DNA from 2 places in the Methylobacterium organophilum genome. Region 1 is predicted to be linked to the other one. Evidence: predicted binding sites of a transcription regulator. Region 1 holds the regulator's gene; the other holds the start of a gene.

Evidence for each region. The regulator PhoB, encoded in region 1, activates phosphate uptake and scavenging genes when phosphate is short. The targets are predictions, from matches to a motif close to TGTCATNNANCTGTCAT.
Region 2: MMB17_RS17910 (PhoX family protein) is a predicted target of PhoB. The motif match lies at 2,005-2,021, and genes of this name have one in related genera.

What each region holds. Positions count from the first base shown of each region.
Region 1 covers NZ_CP092848.1:2,402,291-2,405,699, forward strand. Annotated here, with positions in the region: gene pstA (phosphate ABC transporter permease PstA) at 1-28, shown strand, start outside; gene pstB (phosphate ABC transporter ATP-binding protein PstB) at 72-887, shown strand; gene phoU (phosphate signaling complex protein PhoU) at 943-1,659, shown strand; gene phoB (phosphate regulon transcriptional regulator PhoB) at 1,778-2,479, shown strand; gene MMB17_RS11090 (DMT family transporter) at 2,525-2,845, opposite strand; gene MMB17_RS11095 (GcrA family cell cycle regulator) at 3,038-3,409, opposite strand, start outside.
Region 2 covers NZ_CP092848.1:3,803,943-3,807,351, reverse strand. Annotated here, with positions in the region: gene uvrA (excinuclease ABC subunit UvrA) at 1-418, shown strand, start outside; gene MMB17_RS17915 (transporter family protein) at 940-1,881, shown strand; gene MMB17_RS17910 (PhoX family protein) at 2,082-3,409, shown strand, end outside.

The DNA.
Region 1 (3,409 bases):
CGTCGTCAAGGACCAGCGGGCGCGCTGAGCCGCGCGCGCCCCCGAGCCTATCCAGTCAAGGACGAGCCTCCATGAGCGTCTCCCCCGCCCTCCGCAGCCAGATGAACAACCGCGCGCCCGCCGACGACAAGGCGCCGATCCGCATCGCCGTGAAGGACCTGAACTTCTATTACGGCCAGTTCCACGGCCTGAAGGGCATCAACCTCAACTTCCACGACCGGCAGGTCACGGCGCTGATCGGCCCTTCCGGCTGCGGGAAGTCGACCCTGCTGCGCACCTTCAACCGCATCTACAGCCTCTACCCCGAGCAGCGGGCCGAGGGGCAGATCCTGGTCGACGGCCAGAAAATCCTCGATCCGAAGGTCGACCTGAACGAACTGCGGGCCCGTATCGGCATGGTGTTCCAGAAGCCGACGCCCTTCCCGATGTCGATCTACGACAACGTCGCCTTCGGCCTGCGCCTCTACGAGAAGCTGCCCAAATCCGAACTCGACGGTCGCGTCGAGGACGCCCTGCGCAAGTCCGCCCTCTGGGAGGAGGTCAAGGACAAGCTCAAGCAGTCCGGCATGGGTCTCTCCGGCGGCCAGCAGCAGCGCCTCTGCATCGCCCGCTCCGTGGCCCAGCGTCCGGAGGTGATCCTGTTCGACGAGCCCACCTCGGCCCTCGACCCGATCTCCACCGGCCGCATCGAGGAGCTGATCGACCAGCTGCGCAACGAATTCACGATCGTGATCGTGACGCACAACATGCAGCAGGCCGCCCGCATCTCGCAGTTCACGGCGTTCATGTATCTCGGCGAGCTGATCGAGTTCGGCCCGACGACGAAGATCTTCATGAACCCCGACAAACGTCAGACCCAGGACTACATCACCGGCCGCTTCGGCTGAGACGAGATCCTTCCGCCGGGGCCGCGCGGAGCGGCCCGATCCTGGAGTCCAACAGATGTCAGAACATATCGTCAGCTCCTACGACCAGGATCTCGAGGACCTGCGCCGGGCCATCTCGGAGATGGGCGGCGTCGCCGAGAAGATGATGACCGACGCGACCGAGGCGCTGGTGCGCCGGGATACGGCGCTGGCCCAGGCCGTCATCACCGCCGACAAGCGGCTCGACACGCTCCAGCGTGAGATCGAGGAGCGCTCGGTGCTCCTCATCGCCCGCCGCCAGCCCCTGGCCATCGACCTGCGCGAGACCATCTCGGGCATCCGCGTCGCCGGCGATCTAGAGCGTATCGGCGACCTCGCCAAGAACATCGCCAAGCGGGTCGTCGCCATCGGCGACCAGACCCAGCCGCAGAAGATCGTGCTGGGCGTCCAGCACATGAGCGACCTCGTCCAAGAGCAGCTCAAGGACGTGCTCGACGCCTACGGCACCCGGGACGTCTCGGCCGCCCACGACGTGTGGCAGCGCGACAGCGCGATCGATGCGCTCTACAACTCGCTGTTCCGGGAACTCCTGACCTACATGATGGAGGATCCGCGCAACATCTCGTTCTGCACGCATCTCCTGTTCTGCGCCAAGAACGTCGAGCGCATCGGCGACCACACCACCAACATCGCCGAGACCATCGAGTATCTCGTCACCGGCGAGACCCCGGCCGGCGAGCGCCCGAAGAACGACGCCTCGAACTACGCCACCGTTCAGCCCGGCGCCGCCTGACCCTTCCTGTCGCGAGCCGCCGCCCGCATCCGTCGGGCGGCGGCTCCAGTCTTTGTACAGTCCGCTTCCCGACGTGCACCGGCCTCCGCCTCGTTGGGACGCGTTCCAAGAGGCACCCATGACGAGCGCCCGGATCCTGATCGTCGAGGACGAGGAAGCCCTCACCACGCTCCTGCGCTACAACCTCGAGGCCGAGGGCTTCGCCGTCGACCACGCCGCGCGGGGCGACGAGGCGGACCTGCTGCTGCGCGAGCAGATCCCCGACCTGATCCTGCTCGACTGGATGCTGCCGGGCCTGTCGGGCATCGAGCTGTGCCGCCGCATCCGCGCCCGCCGCGAGACCGAACGCTTGCCGGTGATCATGCTCACCGCCCGGGGGGAGGAGGGCGACCGGGTGCGCGGCCTCTCCACCGGGGCGGACGACTACATCGTCAAGCCCTTCTCGGTGCCGGAGCTGCTGGCGCGGGTGCGGGCGCTGCTGCGCCGGGCCAAGCCCGCCCATCTTGCCGACACGCTGGTGGCCGGCGACATCGAGCTCGACCGGGTGAGCCACCGCATCCGCCGCCAGGGCCGCGAGATCCATCTCGGGCCGACCGAGTTCAAGCTGCTCGAATACCTGATGCAGAGCCCCGGCCGGGTCTTTTCCCGGGAACAGCTCCTCGACGGGGTCTGGGGCCACGACGTCTATATCGACGAGCGCACCGTCGACGTGCATGTCGGCCGCCTGCGCAAGGCCATCAATCGTCCGCGCCAGACCGACCCGATCCGCACCGTGCGCGGATCGGGCTATTCCTTCGACGAGATGTTCGCGGGCGGCTGAGGGGTTTTTCGCGAGAGCGGTGGGGCGTTTCGAGCGCCCGCCGGCTCACGCGTCCGAGGACAGCTTCATCATCACGAGGCCGCTGACGATGAGCAGGGCGGCGATGACCCGCGGGGCATTCGCCGGCTCGCCGAGCACGAGGATGCCGACGAGGAAGGCGCCCACCGCGCCGATGCCTGTCCAGACCGTATAGGCCGTGCCGAGGGGCAGGCTGCGCATCGCGATCGAGAGAAGCACCACGCTCGCGACCATCGCGACCAGGGTGACGAGGGCCGGCACCGGCTTCGTGAAGCCCGCGGATTGCTTCATCGTGAAGGCCCAGACGACCTCCAGGATCCCGGCGGCGAACAGAATGAACCAGGCCATGGTCCGGCTCTCCTTGAGAAGGCCGGGCCGTCCCGGACATCCTGCCCCGATGCGGGTGAGGTCGTTGCCTCGCGGGAAACCTTAGTGCGCCCTATCCGAAAGGCGAGGCTTGCCGGGTGCAAGGCGGCACCCCGAAACGAAAAGGCGGGCCGGAGCCCGCCTGTCAGCCGCCTGTGCCCGGTCGGGCGCGCGTCAGCGGAAGCCCGCCACGCGACGGTCGCGCTTGCGCTCGGCCGCCGGCTGGTAGGCGATCTGGGCGTGCTGCGTGCAATAGGGTAGGCCGGTGATCGAACGGGCACCGCAGAAGCGGAATTCCGGCGAGGTCGGGTCGCCCATCGGCCAGCGGCACATGGATTCCCGCAGTTCCATGATGGTGACGCGCTGGGACACCGCGATCACCGCGGGCTCGGGCGCCGCCGGGGGCGGAACGATCGGGAAGTCCGGGGCCGGGCGATGGGTCACGATGGCCGGCGGCTCGGGCAGGACCACCTCCTCCACCACGGCGGCGATGGGCAGGGCCTCCTCGCTCTCCGCGCCGGACTTCTTGCGGGGGGCGGCCTGGGT
Region 2 (3,409 bases), 1.4 Mb from region 1:
GCAGGCCACCACCCTGTCGGGGGGCGAGGCCCAGCGCGTGAAGCTCTCCAAGGAATTGTCGAAGCGCGCGACGGGGCGCACCCTCTACATCCTCGACGAGCCGACCACGGGCCTGCATTTCCACGACGTCGCCAAGCTCATGGAGGTGCTCCACGAGCTGGTCGACCAGGGCAACACGGTGGTGGTGATCGAGCACAACCTCGAAGTGATCAAGACCGCCGACTGGGTGATCGACATGGGCCCCGAAGGCGGGGATGGCGGCGGCACGGTGGTGGCGCAGGGCACGCCGGAGGAGATCGCCCGGTCCAAGGCGAGCCATACCGGCCGGTTCCTGCGCGAGGTCCTGGCCCGGCGCCCGGCCTCGGCCGCGGAATCGGCGCCGCCCGGCCGCACGAAGCGGCGCCAGGCGGCGGAGTGAGGCGAATCGCGGGACCGGATCTTCGCGTTCCGGTTGTCGGGCGCCGGGCGATTCGAACCGGGGAACCCGTGTGATCCGGGGTGACCCGGGCGCGGCCTGGTCACGGGCGGGGCAGGCTGCTGCCGGGGCTCGCCGCCGGACGGCGCCGGGAGCGCGCCACGACGTCGCCGCAGGCGCCCGCGCGTCCTGCGCCAAACGGCTGAGCTTCATGTGGTATTTTGCCGGAAGTGCGGGCCGTACAAGTGGACCGCCGGGTGACTAAGTATGCTTAACTCTTTGTTAAGCCCCTGTTGCGGCGCCGCAAAAATGCGACTTTTGCGCAACGGTAGGTTCCGAACTGCCGAGATTGCAGGCAACGCCCTGTCATTCCGGAGCGCAGTGTAGAATAGTTCCCGACGTTGAGACTTGAGGTGGGGCCGTAAGGGGGCGCCCGGCGCTGGCAGTACGGACGGGAAAAGTTCGGCTGAAGTCGACGGGGGCTACGGGGCGGTCGCCTGAAATCCTTGGGAAGGAACCAGAAAATGATGAAGAACTGGCTCGCCGCGGGCGCCTTCGCGCTCACGGCCGGTATGACGGCCACGGCCGCGCAGGCCCAGACGACCACGGTCCCCGGCGAGCAGGTCGGTCTCGCCACCGGCGCCCCGCTTCCGGAAGGCGTCTACGCCATCAACACCTTCACCTACCGCAGCCAGGACAACGCGGCGGTCGACACCGCGGTGAACATTCCGATCCTGCTGTGGTCGACCCCCTGGACGCCCTTCGGCGGCCGTATCGAGCTCGCCGTCGCTCCGCCGACCGTGTTCACCTTCAGCCGCGCTGCCGGCGGCCGTGACACCTCGATCAACGTCGGCACCTTCATCGGCGGCATCTGGGCGTTCGACCTCGGCGGCAACATCGGCGTCAGCGTCCTGTTCGGTACCTACCTGAACGAGCTCAACGCCGGTCGCGGCGGCGGCCTCAACATCCTGGCCTCCAACACCTACCGTGCCGGCGGCGCGATCAGCTACACCGGCGACGGCTGGAACCTGACCGCCAACCTGACCTACAACTTCTACGACACTCCCGGCCGCTTCGATGGCCCGAACGGCATCCCCGCCTTCTTCGGCCCGGTCGGCATCTCGGACGCGCTCAACCTCGACCTGACCGCGACCAAGAAGTTCGGCAAGTTCGAGATCGGCGCCATCGGCTACGGCACCGTCAACCTCGACCCGAACGCGATCACCTTCCCGGCCGGTCTGGGCGTCCTCGGCAGCCGCGTCGGTCGCGGTGGCCGCTTCGCCCTCGGTGGCCTCATCGGCTACGACTTCGGGCCGTTCACGGTGCAGGCCTACGTCGCCCGCGACGTCGTGACCTCGGCCGGCGTCTCGGAGAGCACGGACGGCTGGTTCCGCATCATCGCCCCGCTCTACACCCCGGCCCCCGCCGCGGCTCCGGCCCCGGCCCCGCTGGTCCGCAAGTACTGATTTCGCGCATCGGGGCGCCGCGCGGCGCCCCGCTGTCGATCTCGACGAGACCGCCCGGCTCCTGGCCGGGCGGTTTTTTCATGCCCGCCGTGCACCGGCCCTCGGCCGAGCCGGCGCGGGGGGCGTCGTCGGAGCGTCATCGGAGCGACATGCGGCGGCTTTAGCGCCGGGCTTGAACCCGATCGGAGAGTGAGGCCGCGATGTCCGACCCGAAAGCCGCCCCGAGCCTCGACGCGGTGATCGCCCGCCGCTTCTCCCGGCGCGACCTGATGCGCGGTGCGCTGGCCGCCTCCCTCGCCGCCGGGATCGGCTCCGAGGCGCTGTCCGGCCTCGCCGCCGCGGCCGAAGCCCCGGCCGAGACCCCGGCCTTCGACTTCCCCGAGCTTCCCGCCGGCGTCGACGCGCATCTGCATGTGGCCGAGGGCTACGAATCCCAGGTTCTGCTGCGCTGGGGCGACCCGCTCTTTCCCGATGCCCCGGCCTTCGACCCCGCCGCCCAGAGCGCGGAGCGCCAGGAGCGGCAATTCGGCTACAACAACGACTTCGTGGGCTTCATTCCCCTCGACGGCAGCGCCGCGCGCGGCCTGCTCGTGGTCAACCACGAATACACCAATGCCGAGCTGATGTTCCCCGGGCTGAACGCCGCCGACCGCAAGGGCGTGATCGCCGGCATCGGCGCGGATCAGGTCGCGATCGAGATGGCGGCCCATGGCGGCTCGGTGGTGGAGATCCGCCGGGAGGACGGTCGGTGGCGCCCGGTTCCAGGCTCCCCCTATACCCGCCGCATCACCGCGCGGACGCCGATCGCCCTCACCGGGCCGGCGGCGGGCCATCCCCGCCTCGTCACCGAGGCCGACCCGACCGGGCGGCGGGTCGAGGGCATGATCAACAACTGCTCCGGCGGCGTCACCCCCTGGGGCACCTGGCTCTCGGGCGAGGAGAACTTCCCCTACTACTTCCTCGGCGCCCTGCCCGAGGGCCATGCGGAGGCGCGCAACGCCAAGAGCATGACCATGGGCACGCCCCAATACGGCTGGGGCCGCTTCCATCCGCGCTTCGACCTCGCGAAGACGCCGAACGAGCCCAACCGATTCGGCTGGGTCGTGGAGATCGATCCCTTCGATCCAGCCTCGACCCCGAAGAAGCGCACGGCGCTCGGCCGCTTTCGGCACGAGGGCGCGGCCGGCATCACCGCGGCGGATGGGCGCTACGTCGTCTATCTCGGCGACGACGAGCGCTTCCAGCACGTCTACCGCTTCGTCAGCGCGGCCAGGGTCGCCCCGGATCGGGCCGGCAATGCCGATCTCCTCGATTCCGGTACCCTCAGCGTCGCCCGGTTCGAGGCCGACGGGACCGGGCGCTGGCTGCCCCTCGTCCATGGCCGGAACGGGCTCGATGCCGGCAACGGCTTCGACTCCCAGGCCGACGTGCTGATCGAGACCCGCCGTGCGGCCAAGCTCCTCGGCGCCACGCCGATGGACCGGCCCGAGGACATGGAGGCCAACCCGAAGACCGGGCGGGTCTACGT